2 regions of the Rhodococcus sp. 2G genome follow, and region 2 is predicted to be linked to the other one. Evidence: riboswitches for the same ligand, from Rfam matches in the RefSeq annotation. Region 2 holds a riboswitch; the other holds the start of a gene.
The links. Region 2 has a riboswitch for glycine ahead of gcvP (aminomethyl-transferring glycine dehydrogenase). Riboswitches for the same ligand answer to the same signal wherever they lie in the genome.

Region 1: linked by a shared signal. The riboswitch ahead of BO226_RS07450 (DMT family transporter) and the one ahead of gcvP (aminomethyl-transferring glycine dehydrogenase) in region 2 are both predicted to bind glycine.

Annotation. Positions count from the first base shown of each region.
Region 1 is NZ_CP018063.1:1,576,683-1,586,249, reverse strand. Features, by position in the region: gene BO226_RS07480 (non-ribosomal peptide synthetase) at 1-2,808, opposite strand, end outside; gene BO226_RS07475 (DUF6875 domain-containing protein) at 3,386-4,090, shown strand; gene BO226_RS07470 (SatD family protein) at 4,172-4,753, shown strand; gene BO226_RS07465 (hypothetical protein) at 4,750-5,265, shown strand; gene BO226_RS07460 (DUF2945 domain-containing protein) at 5,283-5,492, opposite strand; partial or broken gene BO226_RS07455 (DUF2254 domain-containing protein) at 5,567-6,888, opposite strand; glycine riboswitch at 7,021-7,110, shown strand; gene BO226_RS07450 (DMT family transporter) at 7,253-8,320, shown strand; gene BO226_RS07445 (SPFH domain-containing protein) at 8,398-9,567, opposite strand, start outside.
Region 2 is NZ_CP018063.1:2,018,436-2,028,002, reverse strand. Features, by position in the region: gene BO226_RS09465 (NUDIX hydrolase) at 1-618, shown strand; gene BO226_RS09460 (CDP-alcohol phosphatidyltransferase family protein) at 730-1,332, shown strand; gene BO226_RS09455 (DUF881 domain-containing protein) at 1,337-2,200, shown strand; gene BO226_RS09450 (small basic family protein) at 2,197-2,556, shown strand; gene BO226_RS09445 (DUF881 domain-containing protein) at 2,559-3,320, shown strand; gene gcvH (glycine cleavage system protein GcvH) at 3,363-3,767, shown strand; gene garA (glycogen accumulation regulator GarA) at 3,923-4,384, shown strand; gene ftsR (transcriptional regulator FtsR) at 4,384-5,121, shown strand; gene BO226_RS09425 (bifunctional nuclease family protein) at 5,270-5,743, shown strand; gene BO226_RS09420 (MerR family transcriptional regulator) at 5,983-6,609, shown strand; glycine riboswitch at 6,727-6,822, shown strand; gene gcvP (aminomethyl-transferring glycine dehydrogenase) at 6,985-9,567, shown strand, end outside.

The sequences.
Region 1 (9,567 bases), 440 kb from region 2:
CGCCACGAGCAACTCCAGTACCGCCAGGTCGAAGCTCGGGGATGTCCCGTGCCAGACCCGCGCGTCGTGGTCGGCGAGGGTGCGGGTGTGCGCGACGAGGTTCGACAGTCCCCGATGGGTGACGACCACGCCTTTCGGCTGTCCCGTCGATCCGGAGGTGTAGATGAGGTAGGCGGGTTGATCCGAACGCGCGGGCGCGCACCGGTCCGCGTCGGTCACCCGAGACGCGGCGTATCGCGTCGTCTCCGCGACCACGTCCGGATCGTCGACCGCCGTCCACGGCACGGTGCCCGGAAGCAGCGGCCGTTCGCTGGTTGTGGTGAGTCCGAGCACGGCGTCGCAGTCGCGCAGCATGTACTCGATCCGGGCGGGCGGATAGGCGGGGTCCACCGGGACGAAGGCCGCGCCCGTCTTCGCCACGGCCCAGATAGAGACGATCGAGTCGACGGACCGGGCCATGCCGATCGCGACGAAACGTTCCGGTCCTGCGCCGCGCTCGGCGAGCATGCGGGCCAGCCGATTCGATCGTTCGTCGAGTTCCCGGTAGTCGATCCGGGTCTCGCCGCACGACACTGCGGTGGCCGCGGGGGTGCGGAGTGCAGCGTCGGTGAGGATTTCCGGCAGCAGGCGTTCGGTCACCGGCGGCGGACCCGTCACGGGAGCGAGTGCGGTCCGTTCGGCTGCGTCGAGCAGATCGATGTCGCCGACCCGTATCTCCGGATCCTCTTCGACCGTCAGGAGGATACGTTCCAGTCGGCGGGCGATGCGCTCGACGGTCGGCGCGGTGTAGACGTCCGTGGCGTATCGGATGCGGAGCACGTCCGTGGACGTCGACTCGCGCCCGGCACCGTCGCCGGATCGCGGACGCTCCAGATCGATACGCAGGCCGACGTCGCCGAGGACGGCGTTCTCCACCTCCCTGTCCGCATCGCCCCGTCCTTCGACGGTGACGCGGAAGAGTGGGGCGCGCGATCCGTTCCGTGTCGGCGCCAGCGCGTCGAGCAGTGTCGCGGCAGGTATGTCGGCGTGTGCGAGAGCGTCCCGAGTCCCCCGGGAGATGTCCTCGAGGAGATCTCGGAACGGCTCGTCGAGGCGCACCCGGGTGCGTAGGGGCAGAACCGTGCGAGCAGGAGCGGTACCGGCCGGGGCAGGGACACCGAGGACGACGTCGTCGGTACCACTCGACCTGGCGACGAGGATCGCGGTGGCAGCCTGCAGGATCGGGACACGATCGTCGGCACATTCGGCGCTCGCTCGACCCGATCCGATGCCGAGGGGATGGACGAACTGCGCCCACGCCGAAGCAGATCCCGCGTTGCCCGCCCGTCCACCGGCAGGTGCCTGCGTGGACGGTGACAGGGCGGGCGGGGTAGGTGCACCGGCCAGAAGGTGCCGCCAGTGATCGAGCACGGTGTTCCGCCGGTAACGAGGTGCGGCCGCTCCGGCGCTCGGCGGGTGGATCGAACCGACCGGCGTTCGAGGGTCGGCTGCGACGAACTGCTCGAGGATCTCGGTGAAACAGATGCACTGCGCCTGTATCTCGTTCTCCTCGTATCGGTTCGGATTCGCCCGGAACTCGATCGCGGTGCCGACCGGCACACTGCGGCGGTGGACGGTGATCAGCCGGTCCCCGACGGGCCCGCGCGACAGGACATGTGGTGTTCCCACGATGTCGCCCAGTACGGGTTGCTGATCGAACAGCATGACGTTGACCAGGGGGACCGAGAATCGGGACACCGGTTCGGATGTCGCCCGGCGGATGTCGTCGAGTCCGCACGCCTGGTGTCGGAGGGCTCCGACGAGCTCGACCTGCATCCGCCGGACGAGATCCTCGACGGGTTCGCTCGGATCCACCCGGATCCGCAGGGGAACCACGTTGACGAGCATTCCGGCGGACCGTCGCAGCTCGGCCGTCGTCCGCGCCGACACCGGGATGTTCACGAGCACGTCGTACCGTCCCGACCGCCGCGAGAAGAAACAGGCGGCGGCCGCGAGTACCACTGCGGCCGAGGAGGCGTCCCGCGGCGGCGGGGACCCCGACAGGTAGACGTCCGCAGTGTCCGACAGATCCGTCTCCGCCGTGATGGTCCGGACCGCCGGGGGCACCTCGGTGGTGTCGACATGGGGCAGGTCGCGGATCCGCTCGCTCCAGTACTCACGGTCCGCGACGAATCGGTTCGACGCGCGATACTGCCGGTCCTTCTCGTACAACGTCCGCAGATCCGCCGGCGGCTTGTCCGGCGGCGGCTTGTCCGGCGGGGCCCCGTCCTGGCCGGAACTCCGGGAGGCGAGTGCCCTGGAATAGAGTTCGGCTCCCCTGCGAACGATGATCATCGCTCCGAACCCGTCGAGCGCGATGTGATGGGCTTTGACGTACACGAGGCAACTGGCATCACCTGTGCGCAGAACCACTATGCGGCACAACCGGTCTGCCATCAGGTCGACGGGTGCTTCCACATCCCGCCGGAGCCACTCCTCGGCCACCCCCCGCGGATCGGATTCGTCACGGAGGTCGACGACCTCGGTGGGTACATCGAGGTCCCGGTCGACGACCTGGTACGGACGGCCGTCCACGTCGACGAGGCGCAGGAGGACGGTCTCGAACTCCCGACCGGCGGTCGTCGACGCCCACTTCAGCAACTCGAGATCGAGTTCTCCACGGAACTCCACGTATTGGGCAATGACGAAAGGGACTTCGGGTACGAGTTGCTGGGCGAGCCAGATACCGTACTGGGCCGGAGTCAGCGGAAACGCACCCGCGCGCGCGTCGTCGGAGTTCTGCGCGGTGCCTACGACGGGAGTGGCCACAGCGCCCCCTTCACGAGGATGTGTGCAGCGGCAGCGGCGAACGGGAGCGCCTCGTCGAGCCGGATGCCCTCGAGCATCGTGCACAGCTCGCGAGCGGGAACGACCGAGTCTGCACGCCGCTTCGAGAATGTATGCGTCAGCGTAGGACGGGGACGGGGTTGCTGCAATGCCGTGCAGCAGAACGAGATCGAGATGCGACCAGGACATCTCGCAGAGGACGACGCTCGCACATCCCGACATTCGGCATTTTCACACCATAAACCTTAGGTTTGTTTGATGGGATGGATAGAAACCTTCTGTCCGCGCTATGCTCGTTTTACAAACTTAGAATGCAAAACTCTCGGTAAACTCCGGACGAAGGGGAATTCACGCCCGGCCCGACGGTCGCACGAGTACTGAATCCACGAGAGCGGACGATGCACGAGGCCGGACCGGTGCAGTCGATTATGTTGCACTGCAACAATTTCCACTTCTTTCATGTCTATTGCTCGAAACAGCCTTCCGACAATCCTTCCCGGGAACCCTCCCCAGTTCCCACGAACACGCGACATCCATCCCCTGGAGGGAGGAAGCGCAGATGCCGATCCAGAGACGAATCGGACCTCGTTCGGGCACGGTCTGGGTGGACCTGTTCGGTGAAACCTCCGAGTACGCAGACGAAGCGAGCGCCCACCTGTTGAGAAGGTGGGCGAGCGGGTATCTCACCGAACCCAACCCCGACCTCGGCCGCAGCGGGCCCGTGTGCCCGTTCGTTCGCCCGTCGATCGGCAAGCAGCTCTTCGGAGCTGCATTCGTCCACGGATCCGGAATCGACGCCGGGGCACTCGGCACGATCGTGGAGGACCAGTTCGACCTGTACACGACGCTCTCACGCGAGGACGATCGCGACCGGAGCCTGAAGACGCTCGTGACCGTACTGCCCGACCTCACCGGCTTCGAGGTGATCGACGTCGTCCACACGGAATTCAAGTCGCGGTTCGTCGAACACGGTTTCATGCTCGGCCAGTTCTACCCGGGCTGCACCCAGCCGGGTCTGTGGAATCACGACTTCCATCCACTCGACGCCCCGTTGCCGATGCTGGTCGCCCGCCACATGATGACGACCGATTTCCCGTTTCTCGTTGGTCGCCAGGAATGGCTGTGCGCCTACTTCAAGAAGTTCGCCCCGGCACTGCCGTCGACGCTCCGCCTCACCATCGCGAAACGGATGAAGTACGACGGCGATGCGGTGGACGCGATCACCGCCCATCATGAGCTGACGGGGAACGAGCCGGGCCGATAGGCTGTACGCGTCCCTGTCCCACATTCCGGTCGTCAAGCTTCAGGTCTTGATTATCGACAATCAAGCCCTCACACTTGACGCATGTTCGTCTTGACGGTCGACCAGCGGAGCAGCCGCCGAGACATCGACCGCGTGGCGGACCTCCTCACCGAACTGCAGGATGTTCCGCTGGTACGGCCCTTCGATCGCACCGCGGGCGACGAGGTCCAGGCCGTCGCGGACGATCCCGCCCTCGTCGTCGATCTCGTCCTCGACCTCCTCCGGAGGGAACGCTGGAGTATCGGGGTGGGAATCGGCCCGGTAGAGACCCCGCTCCCCGAACAGACACGCGCCGGCCGCGGACCCGCCTTCGAACACGCCCGCACCGCCGTCGAACGCGCCAAGAACGCCCCTGGGCAGGTCGCGGCCGAAGGCGACGACACCGAGGCCACCGCCGACGTCGACGCCGCGCTCACCCTGCTCGCCACCGTCGTCCTGCGCCGCACAGACCAGGGGCACGAGGCGGTCGACCTCGCTCGTCAGGGCCTGTCGCAGGCGCGGATCGCCGAGCGTCTCGGCATCAGCAAACAAGCGGTGTCCCAGCGCCTCGCCACCGCCGGGTGGCAGGCCGAACTGGCCGGACGCGAACTCGTGCGGCGACTCCTGGAAAGGGCCGACCGTTGACCGTCCTCTCACTGGTGTGCCTGGCCGTGGCTGCTCTCGGACCCGCACTCGCGCTGCGCCCGAGCATGCCGGTGTGGCCGGCCGCCTCGTTGAGCATTGCGGGTCTCGCCGGTTCAGCCCTCGCCGCCACCGCGACCACACCGGTTCAGGGAGTCGCGCTCGCGGCCACGCTGATTCTCACCGCCACGGCGGCGATCACCGGGGGCGGACCCGCGGTCCTCGTGGCGTTCCGGATCGCGCGCCGGCAACCCGATGCCGGTCCCGAGCCCACCCCTCCCCCTGGCCCGCTCCGCGGCGGACGCGTCATCGGCGTGCTCGAACGCGGAGCGGTCACCGCCTCGATCCTCGCCGGATGGCCTGAAGGGATCGCCGTCATCATGGCGGTGAAGGGTCTCGCCCGTTATCCCGAACTACGCGAGCCGAACGCCTCCGAACAGTTCATCATCGGCACGTCCACCTCGGTGCTGTGGGCGGTCGCGGTGTGCGGAGTCGGGCAGGCGCTGATCACCTGACGCCGGGATCTCCACCGTCAGGTCTTCTTCAGCGCACTCCCCTTGTGCATCGCGACGTGATCGGTCTTGTCGCTCCGGATCTCGTACTGCGGCTCGTCCTCGCTGCACCGCCGCGTGCGCCCCTTGAACTCCACGTCCTCCGTGTGCTTCGCGATGATCACACCCTCGACGTATCCGGCTTCGGAGTTCCATCGGACGTGGTCACCGACAGAGAAGTGGGTCGCCATGTCGTCCTCCCGATCGGCTCGCTTCCTGTGGCAGTCGGATAGCCGTCTCCCATCGGTCCTACACCCCAGGACGATCAGTCCGTCCGATGCTCCGCGGGATCCGCGGACCCCTCGGCGACGGCACGGAAACGTTCGAGGTCCTCCGGACGGAACTCGGGCCGGGCGACCACCGCGTCGACGAGCAGACGCAACTGGTGCTGCAAGGCCGGCACCGACCCGGTGCGCCCCTGCTCGGAGAGATGATCGATGAGCATGCGCAGCACCCGGGCGAGCGCCGTGGCCACGTGCAGCTGCGCCGAGCCGGCCTGCCGGATCTGTTCGAAGGCGTGCTCGATGTACTCGTCGGGCGACAGGATCCACGGACGCAGCAGAATCCGGCCGTCCGCACCCCCGATCGCCGGCACGGACTGTCGGTGACCAGCAGGGTGCGCAGCAGACTGCCGAGCCGGAGCACCACCTCGGTGGCGGTCGTCGGGTCGTTGATCGTCTGGCTCAGTGCGCGCAGCGCGATGTCGACGAGTTGCCGCAGCGCGAAGTCCACGTCCTGTTGCATGGTGCGTATTCGAGATCTCCACGGCCGCCTCGAGCCGCCGCAGGACCACCGCCCGTTCCGGCTTCGGATGGATCCGTAGCAGCGGTTCCCCGCAGTGAATGTACGCGCCGGGACGCGTCTCCATCCGCACGACCGAACCCGGCGGTACCACGGCGAGAACGAGCTCGGCCGGCGCCTGGGTCACCCAGCCGTCGCGCCGGGCGTACACCGTCGCCCCCTCGGTGAAATCCGGCTCCGGCACCCGGTCGACGTGGATCTCGCCGCGCGAACTCCGGCTCGTGTTCGAGATGACCTTCTCGGCCTCCGAGGCGATGCTGCGCACCACCTCCCGACCTGCAGACCGTGGGCCAGCCGGTTGAGATAGGCGATGATGAGCACCACGGTCGACACCGCGAGGACCACAGCGAGGGTGGTCGACAGTGTCGGGGCAGGTGCGGCGTCGTCCGCGCCGATGTGGCGCAGTGTCGGCACGCAGTAGACGAAGGTCGCCACCAGCACCCCGATCACCGTCTGGCTGGCCCGATCCCGGATGAAGGACCGCATCACCCGCGGCGAGAACTGGCTGCTCGCCAACTGCAGGCTCACGACGGTCAACGAGAAGACGACACCGGCGGTGGTGATCGTGGCACCCGCCACGGTGCTCAGCAGCCAGATCGCGGCGTTGCTGTTCATCTTCATGCCCCACGCGAAGGGGCCGAAGGCCCGATCGATGTAGCCGCTCACCTCCGCGAGCACGGCTCCGGCGACGACGACCAGCGCGGGCAGCGCGGGCAGACTCTCCCGGAATCGGTATACGCCCGCGGCGATCCGCAACTGCATCCACGGTCTCGGCAGAGCACTCATGTCGACCAAGCTAACCATCCGGTCTCCGCACCGCGGGCACTCGCAGCGAACTGTGGGCACGCGCACCGGATGTCCCCTGCGGCGCGGTCACGACGAGTCCATGAGATACTCGACGGACAATTGAACAGCCACCGAACCGCGGCGGGAGAGTCCCGCACACAGCGGGCGCCGAAGGAGCAACCTCCCCGGGAATCTCTCAGGCCCCCAGACCGCCGCGGCGAGGCTCCTCTGGAAAGTAACTCTTCCGGGTTCACCGAAGGTGTAAGCGGCTCCGTCCGCGAAAGCTCTCAGGTCCGATGACAGAGCGGGGAACGACAACACCCGCTGGTGCTCGTTTCGTGCACCCTGGACCCGAGGTAGACGTGTGACCGTTTCCCTGGGCGCGCCCCTGCGCGCCGATGATGCCCTGGGCGCGCCTTCGCGAGCCGATCATGCCCTGGATGCGCCTTCGCGAGCCGATCATGCGCTGCTCGAGCAGCGCGCCGAAATTGCACCGACCGAGTCGCGTGGCACTGTTCTCCCTTCCTCCCCCGCCCCGAAGTCGCCGCCGCGTACGAACCGGCGACTCGGGATCGCCGCGATCGTGCTGTCCGCGACCGCGATGGGCGCCGCAGGATTGTTCGGCCGCAAGGCCACTCCCGAAGGCGCGGTGCTCGGTGAAGCACTGACGCTCGGGCGGATGGCGGTCGGAGCGATCGGCATGCTCGTCCTGATCGCGCTGTCCCGCCGCCTCGGACAGTTGCGCCGGACCCGCCTGTCCTGGTCGGTCGTCGGTGGCGGTGTGCTCCTCGGACTGTCCCTCGCGACCTATCTGTCCGCCACGGTGTTGACCGACCTGTCCCGTGCCGTGGTTCTCCATTACCTCGGCCCCGTCGTCGCGACGGCCCTCGCCCGGGTGTTCCTGAAGGAGAGGGTCGGTCGCCTCGACGCCCTGTCGATCGGCACGGCGTTCGCCGGCATGTTGCTCGCCGCCGGCCTGGTGGGCGGTGAATCGTCCGGGGGCGAGCACGAGACGCTGGGTACCGTGCTGGGCGCTGCCTCGGGAGTCTTCTACGGCGGGGCCCTGCTGTGCTACCGCTATCGCACCGACATGCCGTCCGACGTCCGGTCCCTGTGGAACTTCGTCTTCGGCGCCGTCGCGGCAGGTGGGATGGTCGCGGTGACTCGACCCGACCTGTCGGGGATGACCGCGACGCACTGGTTGTGGGCCGGTGGGTTCTTCGTCGTCTGTGGTCTGTTCGCGCTGGGGTTGCTCGTCGTCGCAGGCAAGCACCTCCGCGCCGCGGAACTGTCCGGCCTGTCCTACCTCGAAGTCGTGGTCGCGCTGATGATCGGCATGGTCGCCTTCGGAGAGTCCGTGACCGTGCTCGCCGCCGCGGGCGCCGGTCTCATCGTGGTGGCGATGGCACTGCCGATGCTCGGCCGCCGATGACACTGCCGATGCTCGGCCGCCGATGACGAGTGGGAGGGCGCGCCGGTCGGCGCGCCCTCCCACTGAACCGGTTTCCGTTACTGCTGTTGCGGCGGCTCGGCCGGCTGCTCGGATGCGTCGTTCGTCATCCAGCGCTGCGCCGGCGGCGTTGCGGGCAACGCCGACTGTCCTTCACCGGCACCCCCCTGCGTCCCCTCCGTGGCGAGACCCGTCCGCACTGCGGGGTCGACCGGCTTGCGCGCGACCGCCTCGGCTTCGGCGACGGCCTGGGCCACCTCGGGGTCGCGTTTGGTCGCGAACCAATCCTCGACCTCGGCACTGTCGTCCTCGGGTCGTTGCAGTTCCTCGTCGACAGGACTCGGCTCGAAGCGGAAGACGCCGTCCTCGCCGGGCGCGCCGAGCGTCCGCGCGAATCCTTCGAGCGCCTTGCCGAAGTCGCTCGGCACCACCCACATCTTGTTCGCATCGCCCTGGGCCATCTGCGGCAGGGTCTGCAGGTACTGGTAGGCGAGCAGCTCCGGAGTGGGCTTGCCGGCCTTGATCGCGGCGAAGACCTTCTCGATGGACTTCGCCTCGCCCTGGGCCTCGAGGTAGCGCGCCGCGCGATCACCCTGCGCGCGCAGGATCCGCGACTGCCGGTCGGCCTCGGCTTCGAGGATCGCGGCCTGCTTCGCACCCTCGGCGGAGAGGATGCGCGACTGCTTGTCGCCCTCGGCGGTCTTGATCGCGGATTCACGGTGACCCTCGGCCGTGAGGATCATCGCGCGCTTCTCGCGGTCGGCCTTCATCTGCTTCTCCATCGATTCCTGGATCGACGGCGGCGGATCGATGCTCTTGAGTTCGACCCGGGCGACACGCAGGCCCCATCGGCCGGTCGCTTCGTCGAGCACACCGCGGAGCTGACCGTTGATGGAGTCGCGGGAGGTGAGCGTCTCCTCGAGGGTCATTCCGCCGACGACGTTGCGGAGCGTGGTGACGGTGAGCTGCTCGACCGCGGCGATGTAGTTGCTGATCTCGTAGACCGCCGCCTGCGGGTTCGTCACCTGGAAGTACACGACCGTGTCGATGCTCAGCGTCAGGTTGTCCTGGGTGATGACCGGCTGCGGCGGGAACGAGACGACACGTTCGCGTAGATCGACCTTCGCGCGGATGCGGTCGACGAAGGGCACCAGGAAGGTGAGCTGACCCGACGCCGTCCGGTAGTACCGGCCGAGACGTTCGATGACCGCGGCCTCCGCTTGCGGTAC
Region 2 (9,567 bases):
ATGCCCGCTGCTCACCCTCTCGACAGAGACAACGTCCGCGACGCGCTGGACGCGTTCGATTCGCGCCGACTGCCGCTCGACGGCCGCCGGCACGCAGCCGTCGTCGTGGCGGTGCTCGACGACGGGAACGGTAACCCCGTCATGCCCCTCACACGGCGACCGACCCGTCTGCGGGCACATCCCGGCCAGTTCGCGTTGCCGGGCGGACGTCTGGACGAGGGGGAGCAGCCCGAGGAGGCCGCCCTGCGCGAGCTGCACGAGGAACTCGGAATCGACCTCGGCCCCGAGTCCGTCCTCGGCCGGCTCGACGACTACATCACCCGCTCCGGTTACGTCATGTCACCGTTCGTCGTGTGGTCGGACACCGCGGTGAGCGATCTGAAGCCCAGCCCCGACGAGGTCGACGTGCTCTTCGCCGTCACCACCGACGAACTCGACGTCGACCCGCGCTTCGTCACCATCCCCGAATCCGACAAGCCGGTGATCCAGTGGCCCTTCCGCGGTCACCTCGTGCACGCACCGACCGCCGCGGTGGTCTACCAATTCCGCGAAGTCGTGCTGCGCCGGCGGGCCACCCGCATCGACGGTCTCGAGCAGCCGGTCTTCGCCTGGCGCTGACACCCCGGAATCTCCGCTCGCGCGGCTGTGGAAGGCTGGACTCCGCGCCCGAACGGAACGCCGGCGGGGCATCACGAGAACGACCTCACGAGAACACGGAGCGGCCCCACCATGACCGATGCGACCGGAACCGCCGACGCGCGCGGATCGGACCGCATCCTCACCGTGCCGAACGTCCTCAGCTTCGTCCGGCTGCTGGGTGTGCCCGTCTTCCTCTATCTCATCCTCGTCGCCCACGCCGACGTCTGGGCGCTGATCCTGCTGGCCGCGAGTAGCATCACCGACTGGGCCGACGGCAAACTCGCCAGGCTGCTCGACCAGACCTCCCGCCTCGGAGCCCTTCTCGATCCCGCCGTCGACCGCCTCTATATCGTGGCCACCCTCGTCGCCCTCGTGGCGCGCGACATCGTGCCCTGGTGGATCGCGGTGATCCTCGTCGGCCGCGAACTCGTCCTGGCGCCGACCCTGGCCGTCTACCGGCGCCGGGAACTGTCCCCGCCGGACGTGCTCTACCTCGGCAAGGGCGCCACCTTCCTGCTCATGTGCGCGCTGCCGCTGATGCTCGGGGCCGTCGCCGTGCCCGCCTCGGAGCCGATCACCGGACCGCTCGGCTGGGCCGCCCTGATCTGGGGGACCGTACTGTACGTGTGGACCGGCCTGCTGTACCTCGGGCAGGCCGTCGTGACGGCACGGACCGTGCCGGCCGGGCGGTGATCCGATGAGCCGCGCGTGGGAACGCATCCGGCGCAATCCGGTGCCCTCGCTCCTGAAGTCGCTCCTCGAGGATCATCTCGACCCCGGCTACGCTGCGTCCGCCGCGGACCGGGCTGCGGGGCGCTCGAGCACCTCTCCGAGCGCGTCGCGCGCGTGGCTCGGCGCCGGAGTTCTCCTCGCCGGCCTCGTGATCGGCATCGCGTACGCGCACAACGCCGACGTGCAGGCCGGCACCGACAGCACCCGCGCCGAGATCCTCGACTCCCTCCGGGCAGGGGATGAACGCATCACCGCGCTCACTGCACAGCGGGACGAACTCGGTGCCGCGGTCGACGAACGACGCACCGCCCTGTTCTCCGACGGAGGCGACGGCGCGACCATCCTCGACCGACTCCGCGACGCCGAGGCCGCAGCCGCGGCAACACCGGTGCGCGGTCCGGGGATCACGGTCACCCTCACCGAACCCACCGCGCGACCGAACCTGTCGGATGCGGCGCGAATCGAGGACCGACCCACCGCGCTCGTCCTCGACCGCGACCTGCAGTCGGTCGTCAACGCGCTGTGGGCGGCCGGTGCGGAGGCCGTAGAGGTCGGGGGCGTGCGGGTGGGTCCCGGGGTGACCATTCGGCAGGCCGGGGGAGCGATGCTCGTCGACAACCGGCCCGTATTCTCCCCGTACACGATCTCGGCGGTGGGATCTCCCTCCCGACTGCAGACGACCTTCGTCGTCAGCGACGCCTACCTGCGCATCGCGGGGATACAGCAGCTCTACGGGGTGGGATTCACCCTCTCAGAGGAGGACGATCTCGAGTTTCCGGCCGCCACGGTCCGGAAACTCGGCAGCAGTGGAGAAACGGGGTACAGGTGAAGCGTCTCGAACACGGTCACGCGCTCTACGCGGTGCTCGCACTGGCGATCGGGATCGGCGCCGGAATCGTGTTCAGCCCACAGGTACCCGATGTCGTGCAGCCCTACCTGCCCATCGCGGTGGTCGCCGCGCTCGACACGGTCTTCGGCGGTCTGCGCGCCTATCTCGACGACATCTTCGACGCGAAGGTGTTCGTGGTGTCGTTCGTCTTCAACGTCCTCGTCGCCGCCCTGATCGTGTGGCTCGGCGACCAGCTCGGCGTGGGCACCCAGTTGTCGACCGCGGTCATCGTCGTCCTCGGCATCCGCATCTTTGGAAACGCTGCAGCCCTACGTCGTCGCCTGTTCGGGGCCTGACCGTGACCGAACCGCAACACCCCGGCCCCGCACCCGACACCGGCGCAACGCCCGAAACCGGCACTGCGCGCGCCACCCGATCGCAACGCGTCTTCCTCGTCCTCGCGGCGATTCTCGTCGTCCTGCTCGGCGCCGGCATCGCCACCCAGGTGCGTACGACCGATACCGGCGACGACCTCGACTCGGCGCGCCCTGCGGACCTGCTCGTGCTGCTCGACAACCTCAATCGCCGCGAAGCCGCTCTCCGCCAGGAGATCACCGAACTCGAGCGCACCCTCTCGAGTCTCGAACAGGAAGGCTCGGAAGCGGCGCTCGAGGAAGCCCGCACGCGCCTGTACACGCTGTCGGCGCAACTCGGCACCGAACCCGCCACCGGGCCCGGAGTGGTTCTCACCGTCGACGATCCGCGCGAGGGTGTCGGATCGGAGGTGCTGCTCGACATGATCCAGGAGCTGCGCGCGGCGGGTGCCGACACGATGCAGATCGCCGGGGCGAACGGTGAGACCGTGCGCATCGGGGTCGATTCGTGGGTCACCGGACCGGGCGGCGACATCGTCGTCGACGACCGCCGACTCGATGCTCCGTACACCGTCACCGCCATCGGCGACGGACCGACTCTCGCCGCCGCGCTGAACATTCCCGGCGGAGTGGTCGACACGGTCGCCCGTGCGGGCGGATCATTGTCCGTAGAACAGTCTCCGCAGGTGGAGGTGTCCGCCTTGCGGGAGATCGAGCCACGCCAATACTCTCAGCCCGGTAACTGAATCCGACGTTCCGGTCGAACGTCGTCTCCGAAAGGACCAGTCTTGACCGATTTCGCGACACCCGAGGATCTGCGGTACACCCCCGAGCACGAGTGGGTGCGCAGGACGGGCGCGACGACCGTGCGCATCGGGATCACCGACTACGCACAGTCCCAACTCGGCGACGTGGTCTTCGTGCAGCTGCCCGAGGCGGGCGCCGAGATCGCCGCCGGCGAGTCCTTCGGAGAGGTCGAGTCCACCAAGAGCGTGTCGGACGTGTTCGCGCCGCTGACCGCGAAGGTGACCGCCGTCAACATGGAACTCGACGCGAATCCCGAACTGGTGAACAGCAGCCCGTACGAGGACGGCTGGCTCGTCGACGTGGAGATGGGCAGCGAGAACGACCTCGACGAGGCGCTCGCGGAGACGCTCGACGCGGAAGGTTACCGCGGGATCACGGAAGGCTGACGGACCCGACAGGTAACGTGACCGCGACTGTCTGCGTCAGTACCCCCGAGCGGGGTACGGTCGGATATGGCGTGTGCCGTGTCGGACCTGAACGGGGCGAACGAATCAGCGACCGTCCGGGATCACCCGGGTGGTCGAACGGATAAGGAGAAACGGTGAGCGAGAACGGCAACGCGGGTTACGAGGAGACTCCTGCAGAGACCACTTCGGTATTTCGCGCCGACTTCCTGAACGAAGTGGAGGGCGCGGGTTCGGCCACCACCGAAGCGCCCGTCTCGGGTGTCGAGGGCCTGCCCGCCGGATCGGCGCTGCTGGTCGTCAAGCGGGGGCCCAATGCAGGATCGCGCTTCCTGCTCGACCAGCCCACCACCTCGGCGGGTCGGCATCCCGACAGCGACATCTTCCTCGACGACGTGACCGTCAGCCGTCGGCACGCCGAGTTCCGCCAGGACGAGGGCGAATTCCAGGTCGTCGACGTGGGAAGTCTCAACGGCACCTACGTCAACCGCGAGCCGGTCGACTCCGCCGTTCTCGCGAACGGCGACGAGGTGCAGATCGGCAAGTTCCGGCTGGTGTTCCTGACCGGTCCGCGAGGTAATCAGGGCGCAGGTAGCTGATGACCGCGGCCCGCCAGCCGGCGCCGGCCGGAATGTCGATCGGGTCGGTGCTCGACCGCCTGCGTCCGGAATTTCCGGACGTGACGATCTCGAAGATCCGGTTCCTCGAGGCCGAGGGACTGATCAGCCCGGAACGCACACCCTCGGGCTACCGCCGCTTCTCGATCGCCGATTGCGAGCGTCTGCGGTACGTGCTCACCGCGCAGCGCGATCAGTACCTTCCGCTCAAGGTGATCAAGGAGCAGCTCGAGGCGATCGACCGCGGCGCCGCCACGGTGGGATCGGTCGAGACCCGGATCACCCGGCCGCGTCCGCTGGCGGTGGCCCGCGGCGAGGTCTCGCCGGAGGATCTGCGCACCGATCGCGAGATCCGGGTGAGCCGCGAGGATCTGTGCACCCGTGCCGGGATCGACGCGGCCTTCCTCACCGAGCTGGTGGGGGCGGGCCTGCTCAAGCCGGGCCCGGCCGGTTTCTTCGACGAGGACGCGGTGCTGCTCGCCCGCACGGCGAAAGCGATGGCGGAGTTCGGCCTCGAGGTTCGGCACCTGCGGGCGTTCAAGCTTGCCGCCGACCGCGAGGCCGCGCTCGTCGCGCAGATCGCCGGCCCGATCGCGAAGGGCCGCGACGCCGGGGCACGGCAGCGCGCCGAGGAGATGGTGCGCGAACTGGCCGCACTGTCGTTGACATTGCACACCTGCCTGGTGAAAGCGGCGGTGCAAGGAGCCCTCGACCGTTAGGCGACGAATTCGTCGTCGAGTGCGACCACGGCCCCCCGTCAGGTGGTGACCTACGGCACCTGACGGATGCGCTGGAGGACACTAGAATTCCAGGCAGTACCTGTCGGGTGGTCCCACCACCGACGAGCAGCAGGACGGAGGCATCGCGATGAGCGAGATGCGGATAGTAGGGATTCGTATCGAACAGCCGCAGAACCAGCCTGTCCTCCTGCTGCGGGAGGTCGACGGCGATCGGTATCTGCCGATCTGGATCGGGCAGAACGAAGCGACCGCCATCGCCCTCGAACAGCAGGGGGTCGAACCGGCACGGCCGCTGACCCACGACCTGATCAAGAACCTCCTCGAGGCGTTCGGTCGCAACCTCCGCGAGGTGCGCATCGTCGACCTGCGCGAAGGGACGTTCTACGCGGATCTGGTCTTCGACGGAGGGATGCGTGTTTCCTGCCGGCCCTCCGACGGGGTCGCGGTGGCCTTGCGCATCGGCGCGCCGGTCCACGTCGAGGAACCGGTGCTCACCGAGGCAGGACTGGTCATGCCCGACGAACGGGAGGACGAGGTCGAGAAGTTCAAGGAGTTCCTCGACTCCGTCTCGCCCGACGATTTCAAGGCGACGGACGGCTGAGCGCCGTCCGTCGCACGGCGACGAGCGTTGGCGCGCGCGTCGGCCGTGACGGTAGTAATGTCGAACGTTGCCTTCCGGTCGGCGTGTCGCAGCCCGACGCCCAACACCGGAGCGTACGCTGAGTTGATCCGCCAGGGATGACTCGGTGAGCCTGGGAGGGCTCGATGATCGGATGTGGTCGGGGGATCCACCAATCGATCGTTGCGAGGCAGAACTGGGCGCGCGAGAGGGAGTCAGTAGTGCGAGATCGGACGAAGGGACAGCCACTCGGCGTCGATTCCGGCGATCGCTCGAATCCGGCGCCGCGGACGAACGAGACCGACGAGATCCAACCGGGCCTGTTTCCGGACAACTCGGCGCCCGACGAGCTCGTCGGCTACCGCGTGCCCATCGCCTGCCAGATCGCAGGAATCAGCTACCGCCAGCTCGACTACTGGGCCCGCACGAATCTGGTCGTACCGTCCATCCGCGGGGCTGCCGGTTCCGGTAGCCAACGGCTGTACTCGTTCAAGGACATCCTCGTCCTCAAGATCGTCAAGCGCCTGCTCGACACCGGCGTCTCGCTGCAGAACATCCGCGTCGCCGTCGACCATCTCCGCAGCCGTGGGGTGGGCGACCTCGCGAAGATCACTCTTTTCTCCGACGGCACCACCGTCTACGAATGTACGTCGCCCGAAGAGGTCGTCGACCTGCTGCAGGGCGGGCAGGGCGTCTTCGGGATCGCGGTGAGCGGCGCGATGCGCGAGCTCACCGGCAGCATCGCCGATTTCCCCGCCGAACGCGCCGACGGCGGCGGCGTCGAGGAACGCCCCGAGGACGAACTGGCGTCGCGTCGCCGCGAACGCATCAACCGCCGCATCGGCTGACCACACCACTGATGTCGCATCGGCCGACCACATGACCGCTCCACTCCACCGCCGGCGGCACTTTCCGCACCTGCGGTATTTCGACCCCCGCGACGTGAACTAGACTCGAAGACGCGTCGCCATCACGCGGGAGAGACCCGGACACCGAGCCGGGCGCCGAAGGAGCAGCACCTCCCCGTCAATCTCTCAGGCAACCGGGACCGCGTGAGCTCCGACGTCTCTGGAAAGTGGCGGGAGCACCCGCCCGCCCACGGGGAAAGGCTCTGGCCGGCCGAATCTCTCAGGCGCTCGCTCCGCGAGCTCACGACAGAGGGGGAGGAACCACCTCGCGCGACCGCGCGCATGTGGACCTCGCCGACCAGCCCGGGAGCTGCGATGACAGATGCCGTCACCTCGAACTTCGCCGATCGCCACATCGGCCCCGACACCGCCGGCCTGAACCGGATCCTCGACGTCGTGGGAGTCGATTCCCTCGACGCCCTCGCCACCGCCGCGGTGCCGGCCGCCATCCTCGACGACCGTGCAGACAACGTGCCGACCGGCCTCGACGTCCTCGACGCGCCCCGCTCCGAGCACGACGTACTCGCCGAACTGAAGGCACTCGCGTCGCAGAACACCGTGGCGACGTCGATGATCGGCCACGGCTACTACGACACGCTCACGCCGCCCGTGCTGCTGCGCAACATCATCGAGAACCCCGCCTGGTACACGGCCTACACCCCCTACCAGCCGGAGATCAGCCAGGGACGCCTCGAGGCGCTGCTGAACTTCCAGACCATGGTCGCCGACCTGACCGGCATGGAGATCGCGAACTCGTCGATGCTCGACGAGGCCACCGCCGCTGCCGAGGCCATGACCCTGCTGCGCCGCGCGAACCGCAAGTCCAAGAGCCCGCGCCTGGTCGTCGACGTCGACCTGTTCGCGCAGACCGCCGCGGTGCTGGCGACCCGCGCCGAACCGCTCGGTATCGAGATCGTCACCGTCGACCTCGCTGCCGACGGACTTCCCGAGGGCGAGTTCTTCGGGGTGATCCTCCAGGTGCCCGGCGCTTCGGGCCGGATCATCGACGCCGCTCCGATCATCGCGGCGGCCCACAACCGCGGCGCGCTCGTCGCCATCGGCGCCGACCTGCTGGCCATGACCTTGATCACCCCGCCCGGGGAGCAGGGCGCCGACGCGTGCTTCGGCACCACCCAGCGGTTCGGTGTGCCGATGGGCTTCGGCGGGCCGCACGCCGGCTACCTCGCCGTCGGTAGCGCCCACACCCGCACCCTGCCCGGACGCCTCGTCGGTGTCTCGGTGGACGCGGACGGCAACCCGGCCTACCGCCTCGCGTTGCAGACCCGTGAGCAGCACATCCGCCGTGAGAAGGCCACCAGCAACATCTGCACCGCCCAGGTGCTCCTCGCCGTGCTCGCGGCCATGTACGCCTCGTACCACGGCGCCGAAGGCCTCACCGGCATCGCCCGCCGCGTCGCCGGGCACGCCCGCCGCCTCGCCGACGGTCTGCGCGCCGGTGGCGTCGAGGTTGTCCACGATGAGTTCTTCGACACCGTCCTCGTGCGCGTCCCGGGGCGTGTCGACGCCGTGCTCGCCGCCGCCCTCGAGGCCGGCATCAACCTGCACCGGGACGACGACGATCACGTGTCGATCTCGTGCGACGAGGCCACCACCGCGGCGCACGTCGACGCGGTCCTGCGCGCCTTCGGCGTCACCGCCGGGGACGCCGCCGAGGGAACGGCGCTGCCGCAGGCTCTTGCCCGCACCAGCGAGTTCCTGCAGCATGCGGCGTTCACCCGCTACCGCACCGAGACCGCGATGATGCGTTACCTGCGGCGCCTGTCCGACAAGGACCTCGCCCTCGACCGGACGATGATCCCGCTGGGCTCGTGCACGATGAAGCTCAACGCCGCCGCCGAGATGGAAGCCATCACCTGGCCCGAGTTCGCGGGTCTGCACCCCTTCGCTCCGGCGGATCAGACGGCGGGGATCCGCCGCCTCATCGCCGACCTCGAAGGCTGGCTCGCCGCGGTGACGGGATACGACGCCGTGAGCCTGCAACCCAACGCCGGCAGCCAGGGCGAGTACGCGGGTCTGCTCGCGATCCGCCACTACCACCTCGATCGCGGCGACACCGATCGGGACATCTGCCTGATCCCGTCGAGCGCGCACGGCACCAATGCCGCATCCGCCGTGATGGCGGGCATGCGTGTCGAGGTCGTCGCGTGCCGCCCGAACGGGGATGTCGATCTCGACGACCTGCGCGCCAAGATCGCCGACCACGGTGCGCGCCTGGCCGCGATCATGATCACCTATCCGTCCACGCACGGTGTGTACGAGCACGACATCGCCGACATCTGCGGTGCCGTGCACGACGCCGGCGGTCAGGTGTACATCGACGGTGCCAACCTCAACGCTCTCGTGGGTCTGGCGCGGCCGGGCAAGTTCGGGGGCGATGTGAGCCACCTGAACCTGCACAAGACGTTCTGCATCCCGCACGGTGGCGGCGGTCCGGGTGTCGGCCCGATCGGCGTCCGTTCGCATCTGGCCCCGTACCTGCCGGGCCATCCGGCGGAGCCGGGACTCGGGGGAGCGGGACCGGTCTCGGCGGCGCCCTACGGATCGGCGTCGATCCTGCCGATCACCTGGGCGTACATCAAGATGATGGGTGCCGAGGGGCTGCGTCGCGCGTCGCTGACGGCGATCGCGTCGGCCAACTACATCGCGCGTCGTCTCGACGAGTACTTCCCGGTGCTGTACACGGGGGAGACCGGCATGGTCGCCCACGAGTGCATCCTCGATCTGCGTCCGCTGACGAAGGCGACGGGGGTGACGGTCGACGACGTCGCGAAGCGTCTGGCCGACTACGGCTTCCACGCGCCGACGATGAGCTTCCCGGTGGCCGGCACCCTCATGGTCGAGCCCACCGAGAGCGAGGACATCGCCGAACTCGACGCG